3 regions of the Glutamicibacter sp. 0426 genome follow, and region 1 is predicted to be linked to each of the others. Evidence: riboswitches for the same ligand, from Rfam matches in the RefSeq annotation. Region 1 holds a riboswitch; each other region holds the start of a gene.

Region 1 (6,538 bases):
AGCGGGTCGGTGCTGGCTCCGGGCAGCACGGCCAAGGTGGCGCCACCCGCCGCGGCGATGGCGCGCGAGACGTTCACTCCCTTGCCTGCCGCCTGGACATGGCTGGCCACAGCGCGCTGCACGGCACCGGGAGCCAGCGGCTCGCCCAGCTCGATGGTTTTGTCCAGTGCCGGATTGGCGGTCAGCGTGATGATCATGCGATCACCACCTCGACATCCGCGGCTTCCAGCGCGGCAGCGAGCTCCTCGCCGGGCTGCTGGTCGGTGACCAGGGTGTCGATGTCTTCAAACCGGGCAAAGCAGACCAGGGTTTCCTGGTCGAATTTGGATCCGTCGGCCAGCAGCACCACGCGGCGGGCGCTGGCGACCAGGGCGCGCTTGACGGCGGCTTCCAGCGGGTCCGGGGTGCTCAGGCCGAATCCTGCATGCAGCCCGTTGGTGCCGATGAAGGCGATGTCCGCCCGGTACTGGGAATATTCCTGCACGGTGCGGGCTCCGCTGGAGGCGCCGGTGATGCCGCGGACCCGCCCGCCGATCAGCTCCAAGGCGATATCCGGGCTGTGGACCAGGGCAGCGGCGATGGGCAGGGCATGGGTGATGACCACCAGGCCGTTGCCCGCGGCGCTTTTGAGCATGCGCTCGGCCAGGATTTCCGTGGTGGTTCCCGCGTCGATGACAACTGAGGCGTCGGAGACCGGCAGCAGGCTCAGTGCGCGCTGGGCGATGCGGGCCTTGGGCTCGGAATGGATGGCGGTGCGCACCACGTAGCTTTCCTCGCGGGTGCTCGCCTCGGTGATGGCAACCGCTCCGCCGTGGACGCGGCGAAGGTAGTTCTCGGACTCAAGTTGGGCCAGATCCCGCCGCACAGTTTCCCGGGTGATGTCGAAGCGCTGCGCGAGCTCGGCGACGGTTACTTTCCCGTCAGCTTCGAGCTGCCCAACGATCAGCCGGTGTCGTTCTTCGGCGAACATTCTTGCCTCCGCAATTCCTCATGACCTGCAACACATCAATCTGTGTTTCCATGACTTTATGCCCGATTGCGTGGCATCGTCAAGTAAAAATCTAGGGAATTCTTGGCTTTATTTGGTTTTAAGTGGGTTTCGGGGGAAGGCGAGGAAATTGCATCGCGCATGATTGCGCAGGTGAACTGTACGTTCCTGCCGAATGAGCCGCGGGAAAAGCCCAGTCCCGTCGGCCTGCACGGAAACTCTGGAGCTGTTCCGAACACGTAATGGGTGCATGCAGCTGAATGCTGCATGCACCCACTATGTGGAGCTCCGGACTTTCTAGGCGAGGACCTGTCGCTTCGCGGAAATCACGCCGGTGTTGAATCCGGCCAGGCGCAAACCGCCATGGAAGCGGGCGTGCTCGATCTTCACGCAGCGGTCCATGACCACGTTCATGCCCGCGGCCTCGGCGCGATGGGCCACTTCCTCGTGCCAGGAGCCCAGCTGCAGCCACAGGGTCTTCGCGCCCACGGCCAGGGCCTCGTCCAGCACGCCGGGCAGGTCATCATGCTTGCGGAAGACCTCCACCAGATCCGGGGTCTCCGGAAGATCGGCGAGCGACTTGTACACCGGCTGGCCCAGGATCTCATCGAGTACCGGGTTGATGAAGTACACCTTGTACCGTGAAGAGGAGAGCAGGTAGGTAGCCACGAAGTAGCTGGCGCGCGACGGCTTGTTCGATGCGCCGACAATGGCGATGGTCTTCGTCTCGCGCAGGATCTCCAGGCGCTGCGCGGCTCCCGGGCCTTCCCAGGTGGTTTCAACGGCAGTCATTAGTTTGCTCCCTTCGAAGCGGTTGGCAATGCGCAGGCGGAACCGTCATAAGTTGGCGCTTCGAACTGCGCGGCGGAACCGGCGGCAGCCTCCTGCGAAGCGGCCAGTGCCTGGTCCAGATCCCAGAGGATGTCCTCGACGTCTTCAAGGCCCACGGACAAGCGGATCAAGTCTTCCGGCACGCCAGCGGAGACCAGCTGCTCGGCGCTCAGCTGCTGGTGCGTGGTGGAGGCGGGGTGCAGCACCAGGGTGCGGGCATCGCCGATGTTGGCCAGGTGGCTGGCCAGTTGCAGCGCCTCGATGAACTTGGCACCGGCTTCGCGTCCGCCCTTCACGCCGAAGCTGAAGACCGAGCCGACGCCCAGGGGCAGCAGCTCCTTGGCCTGCTCGTGCTGCGGGTGGGAATCCAGGCCTGCGTAGTTCACGTAGGTGACGCGCTCATCGGATTCCAGCCAGGCGGCGACCTGCTTGGCGTTGGACAGGTGGTTGTCCATGCGCTGCGGCAGGGTCTCCAGGCCCTGCAGCAGCTGGAATGCCGACTGGGCCGGCAGCGACGGACCAAAGTCGCGCAGCTGCTCGCTGCGCAGCTTGGTCAAGAAGCCGTATTCGCCGAAGTTGTCCCACCAGGAGACGTTGCCGTAGCTGGCTACCGGCTCGGTCATGGTGGGGAACTTGCCGTTGCCCCAGTTGAACTTGCCCGACTCGATGACCACGCCGCCCAGGGTGGTGCCGTGCCCGCCGATGAACTTGGTGGCCGAGTGGATCACGATGTCCGCGCCGTGCTCGATGGGGCGAAGGATGTATGGGGGAGTGAGCGTCGAGTCCACTACCAGCGGGATGTTGTGGCGGTGCGCCACCTCGGCCAGGCCCTTCAGATCGGCGATGTCGCCGGACGGGTTGGCCACCACCTCGGTGTAGACGGCCTTGGTGTTCTCCTGGATCGCGGCTTCGAAGTCCGCGGGATCGTTGGAGTCGATAAAGGTGGTGTCCACGCCGAAGCGGCGCAGCGAGACATCCAGCTGGGTGATGGTGCCGCCGTAGAGCTTCGAGGAGGCGACAATGTGGTCGCCGGCTTGGGCCAGCGCCGCGAAGGTGACGAATTCCGCGGCCATGCCCGAGCCGGTGGCTACCGCGCCGATGCCGCCTTCCAGCGAAGCCATGCGCTCTTCGAAGGCCGCCACGGTCGGGTTGCCGATGCGCGAGTAGATGTTGCCGTACTTCTGCAGGGCAAAGAGGTTGGCCGCATCGTCAGCGTCCTTGAACACGAACGACGTGGTCTGGTAGATGGGCACTGCGCGTGAGCCATGCTCGGCATCGGGGGTGCCTCCGGCATGCAGGGCGCGGGTGCGGAATCCAAACTTGTGATCTGCCATGGTGGCTTACGACTCCTTGTCGACGGGGGTTTCGCGTGCACCGCAGGGCGGGCCGCGATCGAGGCAGGAATCCCGGAATCAATGTCGCTTCCTGCCGTTCTCCAACGGGTAAGCGGCTGCATCGTTTCTGGCGGTAGCACCGTAACCACCGGATGTGGCAGGTTGCTGCGGCGTCGTCGAACCAGATCTCTCAGCCGCTCGGGATGGTGTAATAATCTTCGCAACATGACCGTTCGTGACCCAACTATGAGTCGTAACGTTGCGTATCGGGCCTGTGATCGGAGATTCTTCGACATCTATGGCACCGGTAGGCTGGAGTCATGGATACTTCGCTGGCACTGGTTCGACACGGGCAGACCGATTGGAACCTTGCAGGCCGACTGCAGGGGCAAACCGACATCCCGCTGAACGAAACCGGACGCGAGCAAGCTCGCGAAGTCGGGCGCAAGCTCATCGGCCAAGACTTTTCGCTCATTCTGGCATCCCCTTTGGCGCGTGCCCGGGAAACTGCCGTGCTGATTGCCCAGCAGATCGGGGCAGAAACGGGCAACGCAGTTCCGGAACTCATTGAACGCGGTTTCGGCCCGCTGGAGGGCCGGATCATGGCGGAGGTCAGCGACGAGGAATCGGCTGCCGCCGCAGACCAGATTGAGCCGCGTGCGCACATCTTGAACCGCGCGGTGCCAGCGCTGCTGGGCCTAGCCAGCAAGCATACCGGACGCAAGATCATGATTGTGAGCCATGGGGCCACCATGCGCACCATTCGCGACGCCTTGGCAGGAACCAGGCAAGCCCAAGGCGTGGAGAATGGCGAAATTATCGACGTGGATTTGGCCCGGCTTGAGCAGCTCGCCGGTGAATCCGACTTGGTGGCATTCTAGGAATCCGTGCGGCAGCGGGGTGAATGACAAAATTTTTCATTCACACCTCACAGAACAGGTGGCCGTTGCGTTTACATGGTGAGAGGCCAGCAGGTCGCGAAATCCCAGGAGAGCCATGCAAGCACCATTCGAGCGGATAGTCCAAGACTATGGACTGAACGTCCTGCGTGTTTGCCGCGCCCTGCTGGATGAGCACCGCGCGCAAGATGCCTGGTCCGAAACCTTCCTCGCCGCGCTCAAGGCGTACCCGCAGCTGCCAGATGATGCCAATGTCCTGGCGTGGCTGGTGCGCATTGCCCGGAACAAGGCCATTGACGAGTTGCGCAAGCATAAGCCGGAGATCCTTAATGACCAGGACATGGATGGTCCCGCGTCCGGGATGAACCGGCCGGATCTGCAGTTGGACAATCTTCAGCTCTGGCACGAGGTGAATCAGCTTCCCGGCAAGCAAAGGCAGGTCGTGGCCTATCGGTACTTGGGCGGGATGAGCTACGCGCAAATTGCCGAAATCCTTTCGGGCAGCGAAGCCGCTGCCCGCAGGGCCGGTGCCGACGGGATCAAGAACCTGCGGGTCCGGCTAGACGACCAGGAACTATGGCGGGAGCAGCCATGAACGAAAAAAATTATCAGCAGCAGGCGACGGCCGCTGAAATGCAAACCCTCGACTCGCTGCAAGGCCAGCTCGCTGAAAAAGCCCGCGCGCTTGAACTTGTCGATGTCGCCTATCGGATGGTCGACAGCCCAGTGGGTTCATTGCTGCTGGCCAGCACCGATGCCGGGCTGGTGCGGGTGGCATTCGAATCCGAGGGCCACGACCGGATACTTGAGCTGCTCTCGGAAAAGCTCAGCCCACGCATCCTGCGCGACAAGTCGAGCCTGGATGGGACCGCCCGGCAACTCGATGAGTACTTCGAGGGCACACGGCACAGTTTCGAGCTCCCGGTGGATCTGCAGCTCTCTACGCAGTTCCGCCGCCAAGTGCAGCTGGAACTGGGGCATATCGATTACGGGCAGACCCTCAGCTACGCCCAGCTGGCGCAGCAGATCGGCAAGCCGAAGGCGGTGCGAGCCGTCGGCTCAGCGTGCGCCACCAACCCGATTCCCATCGTGTTGCCCTGCCACCGGGTGCTGCGCACCGATGGATCATTGGGCGGCTATCTGGGAGGACTGCAAGCCAAGACGGAGCTGCTGAAACTTGAAAACCCGGACTTCGCAGGCAGCGCGGCGACGCTTTTTTAACTGGCCATAGCCGGCTTAAGCAAATGCTGGACTGTTGCTCCCCACCAGGGGAGCAACAGCCCAGCACTATCTGCCAGAAGCTAGCGGCTACTTGGCCAGCAGTTCGAAGCGATCCGCGTCCATGAGCTTGGCCCATGCAGTAGCGAAGTCCTTGACGAACTTCTCCTTGGCGTCGTCCGAGGCGTAAACTTCGGCGAGAGCACGCAGTTCCGAGTTGGAGCCGAAGACCAGGTCCACGCGGCTGCCGGTCCAACGGCCGTCGGTGGTGGTGTAGGTCTGCTCGTCAGCCGACGGGATCCACTCCAGACCGAGTTCCAGCAGGTTCGCGAAGAAGTCGTTGGTCAGAGCGCCCGGGGTGTCGGTGAAGACGCCCTTGTTCGAGCCGTCCCAGTTGTTGCCGATGACACGCAGGCCGCCGAGCAGCACGGTCATCTCCGGAGCCGACAGGCCCAGCAGGTTCGCGCGGTCGATCAGCAGGTACTCGCTAGGCAAGTTCAGGAAACCGGAGTCGTAGTTGCGGAAGCCGTCAGCGACTGGCTCCAGCCAAGCGAACTGCTCCACGTCGGTCTGCTCCTGGGTTGCGTCAACGCGACCCGGGGTGAATGGAACCTCGACTTGCTGTCCGGCTGCCAGGGCAGCCTGCTCAACACCGACGTTGCCGGCCAAGACCACAACATCGGCGAAGGATGCCTTGATCTCGGAGGTGGCGTTGAACTGGTCAACGATTTCCTCGAGCTTGGCGATTACTGGCTTCAGCTGCTCCGGCTGGTTCACTGACCAGGAAACCTGCGGCTCCAGGCGGATGCGGCCGCCGTTTGCGCCGCCGCGCTTATCCGAAGAACGGAAGGTCGCTGCGGCCTTCCACGCGGTGGAGACCAGCTGCTGCACCGAAAGGCCAGCGTCGTTGATCAGGGACTTCAGCTCGGCGATTTCCTTGGCACCCAGGGTGGTTTCTGGAGCAGCCGGCAGCGGATCCTGCCAGAGCAGGTCCTCGGCTGGAACCTCTGGGCCGAAGTAGCGGGACTTCGGGCCCATGTCGCGGTGGGTCAGCTTGAACCAGGCGCGGGCGAAGGCGTCGGCGAACTTGTCCGGGTTCTCCTTGAAGTTCTTGGAGATCGGACCATAAATCGGATCGAAGCGCAGTGCCAGGTCACTGGTCAGCATGCGCGGTTCGCGCTTCTCCAAGGTGTCGAACGCAGGCTGAACTAGGCCGGCTCCGCCGCCGTTGACCGGGCGCCACTGCTTGGCACCTGCTGGCGACTCGA
Region 2 (6,538 bases), on a different contig from region 1:
GCTTGGGCGGTGGCGGCGTCGTCGCGGTAGTAGCCGATCATGACGTTATTGCCGCGCAGCACGATTTCGCCCATGGTCTGCCCGTCCGCCGGGACATCGTCCATGTTCTCGTCGACAATGCGCGCGGACTCGGCGGTGATCATGCCAACGCCCTGGCGGGCGAGCTTCGCTGCCCGGGCCGGCCCATCGAGCTCATCCCACTCATCCTGGTATTCGCACACCGTGTACGGCCCATAGACTTCGGTCAGGCCGTACACGTGGACTACTTCGATGCCCAGATTCTGCAGCTTGGAGATGATGGCCGGAGATGGCGGAGCGCCAGCGGTGGTGATCCGCAATGGCGCATCAAGCTGGTGGGCGCGGGTGGAGTCGGCGATGATGGAGCAAACGGTCGGGGCGCCGCACAGGTGCGTGGTCCCCAGATTCTCGATGGCGTCCCAGACCGCATCCTCGCGCACGCCGCGCAGGCACAGGTGGGTTCCTCCTGCTGCGGTAACGGCCCATGGGGTGCACCATCCATTGCAGTGGAACATCGGCAGGGTCCACAGGTAGCGGGTCTTGGCGGTGAAGCCCTGGTGGTGCGCTTCGCCCAAGGAATTCAGGTAGCTGCCGCGGTGCGAGTAGAGCACGCCCTTCGGCTTGCCGGTGGTGCCTGACGTGTAGTTGAGGGTGATCGGCGCCCGCTCGTCGGCTATGGCATAGGGAAGCTTCTCATCCGAGGCTTCTGCGAGCAGCTCGTCCAAGGTGGCGTCCACTTGCACTTCGGGACGCGGTCCGGAGTACTGGTCATCGGTGATTTCGATGAGCGCCTCCAGCGTCGGGTTCTCCCGGCGCAGGGTCTTCGTATTCTCCAGCAGCTCGGTGTCGGCAAGCATCAGCTTGGTAGCCGAATGATCAATGATGTACTGCAGCTCGTGGGCCGAAAGGCGGGTATTCAGGGCAATGAGGACGCCGCCAGCCAGCGGTACGGCGTAATGCGCCATGAGCATTTCGGGAGTATTCGGTGCCAGCACGGCCACGCGGTCGCCCGGTTCAATGCGCGCCTTCAGCGCCTGGGCAAAGCGGTGCACGCGTGCTTCGAGTTCCGCGTAGGTGTAGCTGCGAGTTCCATGGATGACGGCGGTCTTCTTCGGATAGGCCTCGGTTGTGCGCTCAAGGAAACGCAGCGGGGTCAGTTCTGAATGGTTTGCACGGGTCATGACCATGGGGTGACGTCCTTTGTTCTCTGTTACTGTTCCGCTGCAGCCGGGTTCGCCGGCTCGGAATATGGAGTGGATCACACTGATTCATATCGTGGCATGAAACTGCAGTTCTATCTACGAAACGAAGTTTCATTTCGTTGAATGGATGCATTGCAGCGCCGAATGCACAGCAGTGGCGCTGGCATGCAGGAAAGGACTGCAAGTCTTCCCCTAGACCAGGATGCATGCCATTCTCTAAGCATGACACCTGTCCGCACTCCTGCTGCCCAGAGCCTGCAAGCTGCGCTCGGCGCCGGTGTGGATCCACTGGGTTACGCCCGGCAATTGCTGCCCTTGCATCGCGCCTGGTCCGAGGGCGCGCGCATCCGGAGCGAGGTGCGTCCGGTCATTGCGCGCTCCTGGAAGCGGGCTCCGGGCCGCGGTGGAGAATCCAGGTTGCTACCGGAGGACGAGCTGGCTGCTCGCCGGCGGGGCAACCAGGAAATGTCGATTCTCGGCCAACTGCTGGGCGACCGGCTCCTGCCCCTGGCAGGGCAGGCAGAAAACCAGCTGGTCATCACCGACGGGGAAGGCTACATCCTCTCGGTGCGCGGCCCGCGCGCCGTGCGCCGGCAAAGTGACGGTATCGGCTTCATTCCTGGAGCGCGCTGGCGGGAGGCGGATGTGGGAACCAATGGCATCGGCACGGTTATGGTCGACCGGATTCCCATTCAGGTCTTCGGCCCGGAGCATGCCCGCGAGGAGCAGCATGCCTGGGTGTGCACCTCGGCGCCGATCGTCAACCCGGCCACCGGCGCCTTGGCGGCCACGGTGACTCTGGCTGGGTCCTTCCGTACCGCGCATCCGCACACCCTCGCGCTGGTTTCCGCGACCGCGCGGGAGGCCGAGGGTGAGCTACTGCGGCTGCACCAGCTGGAGCTGGACGAGCTGCGCAGTGCCGTGGATGGCCCGGGCGGACGCTACGTGCTGGTGGATGGGCATCTTGCCGTGGCCGCCAGCCGAGGATTCGACTGCCCGGCACGCCTCCCTGTGCCTGGGGGGGCTGCAGGAGGGCAACGTCTGGGTACGCGGTCTGGGCGCCATGCACGCCGCACCGGTCCCCGGGGGATGGTTACTGCGTCCCGTTGCGGAGCGGGTAGTGCTGGAACTGTGCTCCGGCCCGGTGCCTAAGGTGGTGATCAGCGTGGGCTCGGAACGCACCGAAGTGCCCCTGGGGTGGCGGCATTGGCAGATCCTGGAGCTTCTAGCCCGTCGGCACCAGGGTGTCGATGCGGACGGGCTCGCTGAGCTGTGGCCTAGGCCCGTGAGTGCGGTGACGGTGCGCGCCGAGGTGTCACGGCTGCGTGCCAAGCTCGGCGGAATCATCGCCGCGCGCCCATACCGGCTGACCGTGCCGGTGGTCTTCTCCTGCTGACATCGCGCAACCTTTTGCAACCCTTTCTTCTTGTGATCCACGTCATAATCTGGATTCCACGCGGCAGGGCACCTGACGCACCAATTAGACGGTTCCAGAAAGAAATGAAGTGATGACGATGGCCGAGAACTCCCCGGAAACCCAGGCACGATCATGGCTGGCGAAGCTGCAGCAGGCGTTGTCGGCCAGTGATTCCGCCGCCGCAGTGCAAATGTTCGGCGAGGAATCCTACTGGCGCGACCTGACCTCGCTGACTTGGAACCTGCATACCGCGGAGGGGCGCGACGGCATCCAGTCCATGCTGCTGGGCATCGATGCCGGGGCCTGGCCGCGCAACCTGCAGGTGACCAACGCCACGGAAGCCGAGGGCGTCATCGAGGCCTGGTTCACCTTCGAGAACGATGCGGTGCAGGGCAAGGGCCTGTTCCGGTTGCGCGACGGGTTGGGCTGGACAATGCTGTCCACCGCGCAAGGACTGCGCGACTTCCCCGAGCCTTCCGGGGCGCGCCGCGAATTGGGGGCGGACCACGGGGCGGACATGGTCTCGGAGAACTGGCTGGACCGGCGGAAGAAGGCCCAGGAATCCTTGGGAATCACTGAGCAGCCCTATGTCCTGGTCATCGGCGGCGGCCAGGGCGGCATCGGCCTGGGTGCGCGGCTGAAGCGCATGGGCGTGCCCGCGCTGATCATCGACAAGCATCCCAAGCCCGGCGACCAGTGGCGTTCGCGCTACCACTCCCTGGCCCTGCACGACCCGGTCTGGTACGACCACATGCCGTATATCGAGTTCCCCGACCACTGGCCGGTGTTCACCCCGAAGGACAAGATGGGGGACTGGCTGGAGTGCTACACAAAGCTCATGGAGCTGGACTACTGGTCCCTGACTGAGGCGGTGGGCGCACGCAAGGACTCCGAAGGCGAGGGCTGGATCGTCGACGTCATCCGCGGCGGCCAGCCGCTGACCCTGCGCCCCACCCATCTGGTCCTGGCCACCGGCATGTCAGGCATCCCGAACCTGCCGCAGTACCCGGGGCAGGACATCTTCGCCGGCGAGCAGAACCACTCTTCGACCCATCCTGGCGGCGAGGCCTACCGGGGCAAGAACGTGGTGGTGATCGGGTCGAACAATTCAGCTCACGACATCTGCGCCGACCTGGTGAACAACAGAGCGAAGCCGGTCATGGTGCAGCGCTCCAGCACCCATATCGTGCGTTCCGAATCGCTGATGAAGACCGTGCTCGGCCCGCTGTACTCGGAGGAGGCGCTGGCCAACGCGATCGACCACAATACCGCGGACTTGATCTTCGCCTCGATCCCGTACAAGGTTCTGCCCGAGTTCCACAAGCCGGCCTTCGCCCAGATCCGCGAGGATGACGCTCAGTTCTACCAGTCGCTGACCGATGCCGGGTTCGATCTGGACTTCGGGGACGACGACTCGGGCCTGTTCCTGAAGTACCTGCGCCGCGGTTCGGGCTACTACATCAACATCGGCGCCTCGGAGCTGGTGGCCGATGGTTCCATCGCCCTTGCCAAGGGAGAAGTCTCGCACCTGACCGAGCATTCCGTGGTACTGGCCGACGGCACCGAGCTGCCCGCCGATGCGGTGGTCTACGCGACCGGTTACGGCTCCATGAATGGCTGGGCCGCGCAGCTGATATCCCAGGAGGTCGCCGACGAGGTGGGCAAGTGCTGGGGACTGGGGTCGGGCACCACCAAGGATCCCGGACCGTGGGAGGGGGAGCTGCGCAACATGTGGAAGCCGACCAGGGTCAAGAACCTGTGGTTCCACGGCGGCAACCTGCACCAGTCGCGCCACTACTCCAAGTACCTCGGGCTGCAGCTCAAGGCCCGCTACGAGGGGCTGGACACCCCGGTGTACGCACTCGCCGAAAGCTTCCACCGGCTCTGAAGCGCGGAAGTACCTGAGGTTTCCCGGCCCGCCTGGACCGTGATTGGTCCGGGCGGGCCGAGGCTCGTTGCCAACCGGCAGAACAGGTACTGGGGGCCGAACCGGTCAGGGATTCCGTTGCAAGCCGCTTCCTCAGCATTAAGGCGAGCAGGACATGATGTGTGGCGAACAAATGAGCGATTGCGACCAGAAATGACCGCGGTTCACCGAATGAATGACGGAGTATTTCGATTTAAGAAGTGAATTGTTTGACGCTGCTTCGTAATCACCCATATTGTTTTAAGCAGAATCAAGAGCATCAGCTATAAGCCCTGGCTTGCTGATCGGCAACCCTCTCAACGGTAGTGGGGTGCTCCAGGTGAGGATTCGGTTCCACGCAAAAACGTGCTGGAACAAGTACCGCACACGGCGCGGAACTCCAACTCTGGCGGCTTCGAGAAGCAAGAAGCTCCGGCGTGCGGACTACTGCGCGGTGGGCAAGACCCGAAGGAATCGAGCCATGTCATTGAATCTTGAACTTGACCCGTTGACCCTGCGCAAGGTTTTCGCTCAGCATCCGTCAGGCGTAGCCGCCCTCTGTGCAGAACTGGATGGCGAGAAGACCGGCATTGTGGCTTCGTCATTTACCGTGGGTGTTTCCCTCGAGCCAGCACTGGTGATGTTCGCCGTGCAGAAATCATCGAATACGTGGCCAAAACTGCGCAACGCTGGCCGCATCGGCGTTTCGGTGCTCAGCGAACGCAATGAAGGAGTGTGTGCTCAGATCGCGTCGAAGAACGGCGACCGATTCCGCGGGATCGACACCTATTCCTCGGAGCAGGGCGCACTGTTCATTAACGAGTCCACGCTGTGGCTGGAAACCTCGATTTACAACGAGGTCGAAGCGGGGGATCACTGGGTGATCTTGATGGAAGTGCACGGGCACCGCATCTCGAAGCACTCACCGCAGATCTTCCACGATTCGCGCTTCCATTCACTGCCGGTTCCCGAGCTCGTCTAAGCCCTTCTGAACTTCCAAAGCTTCGGCCAGATCAACGTATTGATCTGGCCGAAGCTTTTTTGATTTCGAGGCCTGCGGAATCACTTTATCCTTGCGCCAATCTGAAAACTAGGCGCGATGCCTCTTGATCTCCGGGCGCACCGGCAGCAACCCTGGACTACATGCAGCCCATGCACTGCGGGCAAGTTCGACGTGTAATTGCACTTCCACTGCAGCTGATTGCGGAGGTAAATCGGCGGCAGTGCGCCAAGAGCCCAGTTACGGCTTCAAATTCACGCAACGCCACGTCGGCGACATCAAGTTATCCACGGCCCTGAGCGATGAAATTCTTGTCGGTTGTGAACTACTTCGGGCTCGGAGTCTTGATAGCGAACAATAATCCGTGGTGACTAAGGGTTTTGCAGAATTAACAGTATCCACAGTGTTATCCACAAAACTGTGGATGAAGTGTGGGGAAATGTGAACAAAGGAGCAAAAACCCCGGAAACTGGGCGATTGTGGGTGTTGATAACCTCGATGTGGTTGGCATGACCTTCAATGAATTAACTTTCTTTCCACAAGTGTGAAAATGCAAACAGCCTAGTCAATCGGTGTTACCGGTGTGTAGAGTGGGGTAATCCACAGGGTTCTCCCCAGACTGTGAACAGGGGAGTCCACAGGTAGCGGTGTGTTATCCACATATTCTGTGGATAATGAGGTTTACGCCTGTTAATAACAGCCCTAGTGTTGGCTTCGGGAGAGAAATATCCACAGGCGCTTTACAGCTAAATGTCCGTATCGACTGACATGATGAAGCGTTGCCATGAGGGCAAGGAGAATTTTCCCAGCGGGTCAATAGGGGATGGAAGTGTCTGCAATGAGTGCTGAGCCGGTTTACGAAGGACGGGAATCCGACGCAGGGCGCAAGCCGCCACAGGATATCGAGGCCGAAATGTCGGTGCTCGGCGGCATGATGCTTTCCAAGGATGCGATTGCCGACGTCGTTGAATCCATCCGCGGCACCGACTTCTACC
Region 3 (6,538 bases), on a different contig from region 1:
CCGCATTGACCGTGGTGGGCATCTGGGTATCCTCCCGCTACTCCGACAAGCTGGGCCGCCGCCCGGTCATGATGGTCGGCATCCTCGCCGGCGCCGTGGCCGCCCTGCCGATCATGTGGATGCTGGAACTGGGCCAGCTGTGGCTGTTCGCCATCGCCCTGTTCGTGGCCAACGGCATCATCCAGGCGTTCATCTTCGGGCCGTTCGGCGCGTTCACCGCCGAACTGTTCCCCACCCGCATCCGCTACACCGGCGCCTCGCTCGTCTACCAGCTCTCCTCCACCGTGGGCGCAGGCTTCACCCCGATGATCGTCGCCGGCCTGGTGCTGCTGGGCGGCGGATCGCTGTGGATCGCCGGCGCCGTCTGGGCTGCCGCGTTCATTGTCGCCGCGCTGGCCATGCGCGGCATCAAGGAAGGCCGCGACGCGGACCTCGAAGCCGAGGAGATGAGCCACTAGAACCTTGGTGCCTGGAGCGCGGAGCCGGCTGGAACCTATGGGTTCCGGCCGGCCTCGCGCTCTTTCTCGGCACCGGTTTCCTCGCAGAAATCCAGGAACGCGCGCAGCCGCAGGCTCAGGCGTTCCGAGGCGGTATAGGCCACGCAGATGTCGCTGACCCCGACCTCGCCTTCGATCTCCAGCACCGACAGCGGCAATCCGTCATAGCTCAGGTTGACCGGCGGACGCTGCACCAGCACGGTGTAGCCCAGTCCGCGGGCCACCATCCCGCGTACCGCCTCGAAGCTCTGCGAACTCCAGCGCACCTTCGGGTCCAAACCCGACATGCGCAGGTTCACCAGCTGGTTATCGCGCACCGTGGGAATGTCCAGGGAAACGAAATCGTCATCGGCCAGCTCGGCGAGCGCAACCGAGGTGCGGTCCGCCAGCCGGTGGTTCCCGCCCACCAGCACATAGGGACGGCCCGACATCACCCGGCGCCAGGAAACCTGCGGCAGCAGGTGGCGGGTATGGGTGAGCACCGCATCCAGGTGGCCCTTGAGCATGCGTTCTTGCAGCTCGGCGCCATCGCCTTCCACCAAGGTCACCTGCAGGTCCGGGTGGACATTGGTGAAGCGTTCGCAGATCACCGGGATCCAGAACGCTGCCAGCGAGGAATAGCAGCCGATCACCAGCGGGCCCGAGAGCTTGGTCTGGCGTTCGACAATCAGGTCCTGCACCTCTTCGGCATGGCGCACCAGCGCCCGCGAATCCAGCAGGAAGTCGGTGCCGACAGCGGTGAGCACCACCCCGCGCGCCCGGCGGCGCACCAGCAGCTGGGAGCCGACGGCGCGCTCCAGCTCGTCCATCGACTGCGACATGGCGGCCTGGGAAATATGGCACTGCTTCGCCGCCGCGGAAATGGAGCCGAGTTCCGCGACGGCGACGAAGTACTGCAGCTGGCGCAGGGTGTAATTTATCACCCACACAGTCTAGCCAGCGGGCGATTCTGCAGGCGCAAAACAACAGGCCCAGCATCGGCAAAGAATGCTGGGCCTGTTACGGAAATGGAAGCTACTTCGAGGCGCCGATCGCCCACACGCGTGGAAGCTCGGTGCCGTTGACCGCCAGGTCGCCAATCAACCGCGCCTTGAAGACCCAAGGGTTGTGGTTGCCCGCGGTTCGGGCATTGCGCCAGTGCCGATCAAGGTTCTTGCTCACGCTCGTCGCGCTGGCAGCCAGCGCATCGAAGGCATGTGTGATGGCATTGAGCACCAGCGGGGTGAGCACCACCTGCGCCTGCGCGCTGGCCAACTCGGCCGCATCATTGGCCGCTTCGTCCTCTTCTGCGCTCGCCTGGCCGGTGTGCAGCGCCAGCGCTGTTTCGTAGGCTCCCTGCAACGCCGCCGAAACGCGTTGAACCGTTGCCGCGGCGGCGAAGGATGCAGCAGAGACCTCGCCGATCACCTGCAGCAGCTGCGGGTCTTCGGCCGCCACATTGGCTGCGGCATGGCTGAAGGTCCGCTTGCGCGCTTTCAGTTCGGCGGCGAAGTCCCGCTCTGCCGCTTTGGCGGAGCCGGCCAGGACCGCCAGCAGCACCTGCTGGTAGAACGCGGTCTGGTACTTGAAACGGGTGTCGAAGTCGATCAGGTCTTCCTCGGCCACCACCGCATCGGTGAACGTGGAGGTTCCGGTACCCGTGGTGCGCTGGCCGAAGCCATCCCAGTCATCGGCCAGCTCGACACCGGGCTGGTGGCGGTTGACCGCGGCGATCACGCGTTTTCCGGTGTCGGTGCGCTCGGCATAGGTGTCCAGCCAGTCAGCGAAAATTGAGCCGGTGGAATAGTACTTGGTTCCATTGATCTTGAACCCTCCCTCGCCGTCCGGGGTGACCTTGGTGATCACGTCGCCGACCTTCACGGTTCCAACCTCGGTCCACGAGTTGCCCACCAGTTCCCCGGCGGCGAAGCGGGCCAGCCACTTGTCACGACCCGGACCCGGCTCTGCCACCAGCCGATCCTCGACGAAGGCGAAGTGCGCGCGCAGCGCCTGGGCGATATTGGAATCAGCGGCCGCAAGATCCACGAACAGCTCGAAGAGCTCAGGCAGGGTCGCCCCGGCCCCGCCGTGCGATTCCGGAACCCGGATTGCGCCGAAGCCGGCGGCAGCCAGGTCCGCGACTGCCTGGTAGGGCAGTTCGCCGGTGCGGTCGCGTTCGGCAGCTCCCTGCGCGATGTCCGCGAAGAGCGGGGCAAAACGGGCTTTGAGCCCTGCAAGCCGAGTGCCAGTTGCAAGTACAGTCATCGTTCAGTCCAATCCGTGGGAATTTCTAGGTGTAGAGCGAGAGCGGCTGGGATTCTCCGCGCAGGAAGTACGCGCCGACCTCGATCTTCTTGTAGTCCACCGGGTCATGCAGCGAGTGGGTGCGCACATTGCGCCAATACAGGTCCAGGCCCACCGAGCTCGCGGTCGAGGATGATCCGGTCACCTCGAAGATCCGGTTCGCCACCTCGACGCCCACCTCGGTGGAAACCACCTTGGCTTCGGCAATTTCCACTGCCAGCGCGGCCCGCTCGGGCTGGGTGACGTCTCCGGCCTTCGACAGCAAGGCATCGAATTTCCGGCCGAGCTTCTCGGTCAGCGCCGCCACCGCGGCGGTGCGGGCCTTGAGCTCCCCGACGATCCGCTGGAAAATCGGATCCTGGGCGTAGGTGTCGGCCTGCGAGAACAGCCAGGCGTTCTTGCGGCCCAGCAGGATCTGCTTGCCACGCTCCAGCGCTCCTTCGGCAATGCCCAGGTAGAAATTGGCGAAAGCCAGCTGGATGCCCGGGGTGAGCAAGGTGGACACCGGTTCGTCGGTGACGAATCCGAGCAAGTCCTCGGCTTCAAGCCTGACGTTGTGGTACTTCAGCGAGTTGGATGCGCTGAGCCGCTGGCCCAGGTAGTCCCAGTCGTCAACGATTTCCAGTCCTTCGATGTCGCGGGGCAGCACGAAGGCGAGAATCTGCCCGTCGTATTCCCCGCCCTGGACCAGCGCGTTGATGACGATGACCTCGCCAACACCGGAACCAGTGGAGAACCGCTTGGCCCCGTTCAGCCGGTACCCATCCCCTTCGACGCTCAGCGTCAGATCCGGGTCAACCGGATTCACCGAATCGCCCCAGAGCCACCCGCCTTCCACGGTGCGTTGCCACCACTTGCCTTGCGCCCCCGCCGGAGCATAGAAGGCAATGCCCGACTGGTTGATGTAGTGGTAGGCCAGCAGCTGCGCGATGGATCCATCGGCCGCCGCCAGGATGCGGACCACGTCGAATGCCGTTTCCCAGTGGGCTCCTGCTCCGCCGAATTCTGCAGGCACCAAAAGGTTCAGCAAGCCGGCTTCGCGCAGCAGCTGCACCTCGGCGAATGGCTGCTGGTTCTTGCGGTCGCGTTCCAGGGCGTCTTGTGCGAGCGTGCCTGCCACCTGCTGGGCAACTTCGCGCCACTGCTCCAGCTCGGTTTCGCTGGCGTTCCCATAGTAGGGAACTCGGCGTAGTCCGGTGTCTTGTACGGTATCTTGCACTGTCATCTTCTTCTCCCTTGCGTTGCAGGTTCCGAAGGACGCAGGGTCCCTGCGATTCCATCGATCCTGGCGTTAGCACTACCTGCGGGATGCAGGCTTGCTGCGGCGTCGCGGAGCCAGGTCTCTCAGCCGCTCTGGATGGGTTGTGCTCCGAGTCAACCACTGCCGGCAGCAGTCACGGAAGGGCACTGTCATGCGAGGGAACGGCAGGACAAAATACGTCATCTTCGAGCCACCTGCTTGCCTGATCGATGGCTGCGCGGCCTTCATATGACACTTGCATGACGAAATTTGAACTCGGGAACTGCGCAACTTCCGAATAGGATGGCTGTTCACGGCGAATAGGCAGGATAGGTGGAACGTGGATCCAGCAAGCGTCATCTCCTTCATGTTCGGGTTGCTGGCCATCACTTTGGTGGCAGCGCTCCTCGCACCCATGGCCCGGGATGGAAAGCTCGCGCGCAATGCGGCCATCGGCATCAGGACGCGCCACACCTTGGCCAGCGACGAGGCCTGGTTGGCAGGGCATCGGCGGGCTGCGCCGCTGGTGGCCGCGGCTTCCTGGGCCGGCTGGGCCATGTTGTCCGGTGCAGCGATCCTCTGCGTGCTGGGCCAGTTCGGTTTCGCCTTCGCCACGACCGGCGCAGGTTATCTGGCCATTATCGTGTTGCTGATGGTCTCGGCTGCCAAAGCGAACCAGGCCGCGCGAGGCATCTAGCGGGCAGGACGTCGCTCTTCGGCTACCGCTTTCAGACACATCCTTAAAGCAACGGATCGCGCCATCGGCAGATGGTGCGATCCATTGCTTGCTGGGCCAGCGTCCTGCTACAGCAGCACGGCTCCCAGGAGCAATACCGTCAGGAAGGCGGCGGTACCCTGAATGGCGGTCGCCACGCTCAAGGTCTTGTATGCGGTAATCACCGGAATGCGGCTGAGCTGCGACACGACCCAGAAGTAGGAGTCGTTGGCGTGCGAGACAACCATCGCACCGGCACCGACGGCCAAGACCGTGAGCACCATGCCCAGTTCCGAACCCAGACCCAAGGAGCCGAGCATCGGCGCGACCAGCGCAGAGGTGGTCACCATGGACACAGTGGACGAGCCCTGCGCGGACTTCAGCGCAGCGGCGATCAGGAACGGCACCGCCAGGCCCAAGCCCAGGCCGCTGAGCGAATCCGAAAGGATCGTGGTCAGATCCGAGGCTGCCAGCACCGCGCCGAAGCCCGCACCGGCACCGGTGATCAGCAAGATCGGGGCAGCGGTGCGCACGGCTTCATGCATCTGCTCATTGAAGACCGCCAGCTTGCTGTCGCCGCTGAGCAGGAAGGTCGCGGAGATCAAGCCGAAGATCAGGGCGATCACCGGAGTACCGATGAAGGAAAGGATTTCCAGGGCAATGCCCTCGCCGAACGGGTGCGAAGGCAGCTTCGCAATGGAAGCGGCGCAGATCAGTACCAGCGGAACCAGGATCGGCATGAATGCCAATGCCGGGCTCGGCAATTTGCCGAAGCTCGCGCGCAGCTGCTCGTAGTCGAGTTCGGAGATGTCGTCATCGCCCTCGCTGGGCAACGGGGTCCACTTGGACTTGTTGAAACGGCTGGCGTAGGCCAAACCTGCCAGCGCAGAGATGGCGGCAACAGGCAAGCCGACGGCGATGATCAGGCCCAGGTTGTCGGCAACCCCGATGCTTTCCGCTGCGGCCAGCGGACCCGGAGTCGGCGGCACCATGGTGTGGGTTGCGTACAGGCCGGTCATCAGGGCGATGGATGTCGCCAGCGCAGAAACGCCGGTGCGCAGGGTGATGGCTTTGCGCAGCGAGTTGAGCACCACGTACCCGGAGTCGCAGAAGACCGGGATGGAAACGATATAGCCGATGATCGACAGCGTCAGGTTGGGGAACCGCGTGCCCAGGACCTTGATCAGCGCATCTGCCATGGAGATCGCGGCACCGGATTTCTCCAGGATCACACCGATCATTGTTCCGAACAGGATCACCAGACCGATGTTGCCCATGGTGCTGCCAAAGGCCGTGGTGACCGTCGAGGCCACGTCGGCCAGCGGAATCCGGTAGGCGAAGGCAGCCAGGATGGCGGCGCCAATGAGGGCGAGGAATGGGCTGATTTTCAAGCGTGCCGTGACCATTACGATGGCCACGACAAGGATCAGCAGAACAAGAAGTTCATACACGGCGGGTTGGCTCCTTTGCCAAAAACAGTAGTTCTCTGCTCCCGGCCCACGATGGCACAACCGGTGGATCAGCCCCGTCGGCAAAGCTGCTCAAAGCCTTGGCTGTTGGACTAGATACCTCCGTGCCGCCACGGAATTCGGGCGCAAAGATCGATCATCCTGCCAATACTAGAAAAACCCGCACCGATTACCTATGGGCACACGACCATATTTGCCCACTTTCGATTTGGGTCAATGTGTGCAAATATCCGGCTACTGCCACAACTGTCACCGCAACCCAGTTCCCGGGTCCTAGAAAATATGCAGCTGGCCCATGGCCGCTCTCGCGTAAATCGCATGCTGGAGTTTCAGT

The links. A riboswitch is a leader RNA that binds a small molecule or an ion and turns the genes downstream of it on or off. The one in region 1 is predicted to bind S-adenosylmethionine.
Region 2: linked by a shared signal. The riboswitch ahead of BKX98_RS10355 (flavin reductase family protein) and the one ahead of BKX98_RS11395 (O-acetylhomoserine aminocarboxypropyltransferase/cysteine synthase family protein) in region 1 are both predicted to bind S-adenosylmethionine.
Region 3: linked by a shared signal. The riboswitch ahead of BKX98_RS09800 (acyl-CoA dehydrogenase family protein) and the one ahead of BKX98_RS11395 (O-acetylhomoserine aminocarboxypropyltransferase/cysteine synthase family protein) in region 1 are both predicted to bind S-adenosylmethionine.

The regions. Positions count from the first base shown of each region.
Region 1 is NZ_MPBI01000004.1:64,919-71,456, forward strand. Features, by position in the region: gene BKX98_RS11380 (1-phosphofructokinase family hexose kinase) at 1-197, opposite strand, end outside; gene BKX98_RS11385 (DeoR/GlpR family DNA-binding transcription regulator) at 194-970, opposite strand; gene BKX98_RS11390 (CoA-binding protein) at 1,286-1,780, opposite strand; gene BKX98_RS11395 (O-acetylhomoserine aminocarboxypropyltransferase/cysteine synthase family protein) at 1,780-3,153, opposite strand; SAM riboswitch class I at 3,252-3,363, opposite strand; gene BKX98_RS11400 (histidine phosphatase family protein) at 3,474-4,034, shown strand; gene BKX98_RS11405 (RNA polymerase sigma factor) at 4,150-4,647, shown strand; gene BKX98_RS11410 (methylated-DNA--[protein]-cysteine S-methyltransferase) at 4,644-5,273, shown strand; gene katG (catalase/peroxidase HPI) at 5,361-6,538, opposite strand, start outside.
Region 2 is NZ_MPBI01000003.1:438,435-444,972, reverse strand. Features, by position in the region: gene BKX98_RS10370 (AMP-binding protein) at 1-1,205, opposite strand, end outside; gene BKX98_RS10365 (hypothetical protein) at 1,443-2,372, shown strand; gene BKX98_RS17265 (helix-turn-helix domain-containing protein) at 2,386-2,616, shown strand; gene BKX98_RS10360 (NAD(P)-binding domain-containing protein) at 2,729-4,525, shown strand; SAM riboswitch class IV at 4,813-4,930, shown strand; gene BKX98_RS10355 (flavin reductase family protein) at 5,025-5,525, shown strand; gene dnaB (replicative DNA helicase) at 6,382-6,538, shown strand, end outside.
Region 3 is NZ_MPBI01000003.1:313,528-320,065, forward strand. Features, by position in the region: gene BKX98_RS09785 (MFS transporter) at 1-458, shown strand, start outside; gene BKX98_RS09790 (LysR family transcriptional regulator) at 494-1,420, opposite strand; gene BKX98_RS09795 (acyl-CoA dehydrogenase family protein) at 1,512-2,741, opposite strand; gene BKX98_RS09800 (acyl-CoA dehydrogenase family protein) at 2,767-4,005, opposite strand; SAM riboswitch class I at 4,054-4,144, opposite strand; gene BKX98_RS09805 (SdpI family protein) at 4,361-4,717, shown strand; gene BKX98_RS09810 (GntP family permease) at 4,825-6,186, opposite strand; gene BKX98_RS09815 (sugar diacid recognition domain-containing protein) at 6,478-6,538, opposite strand, start outside.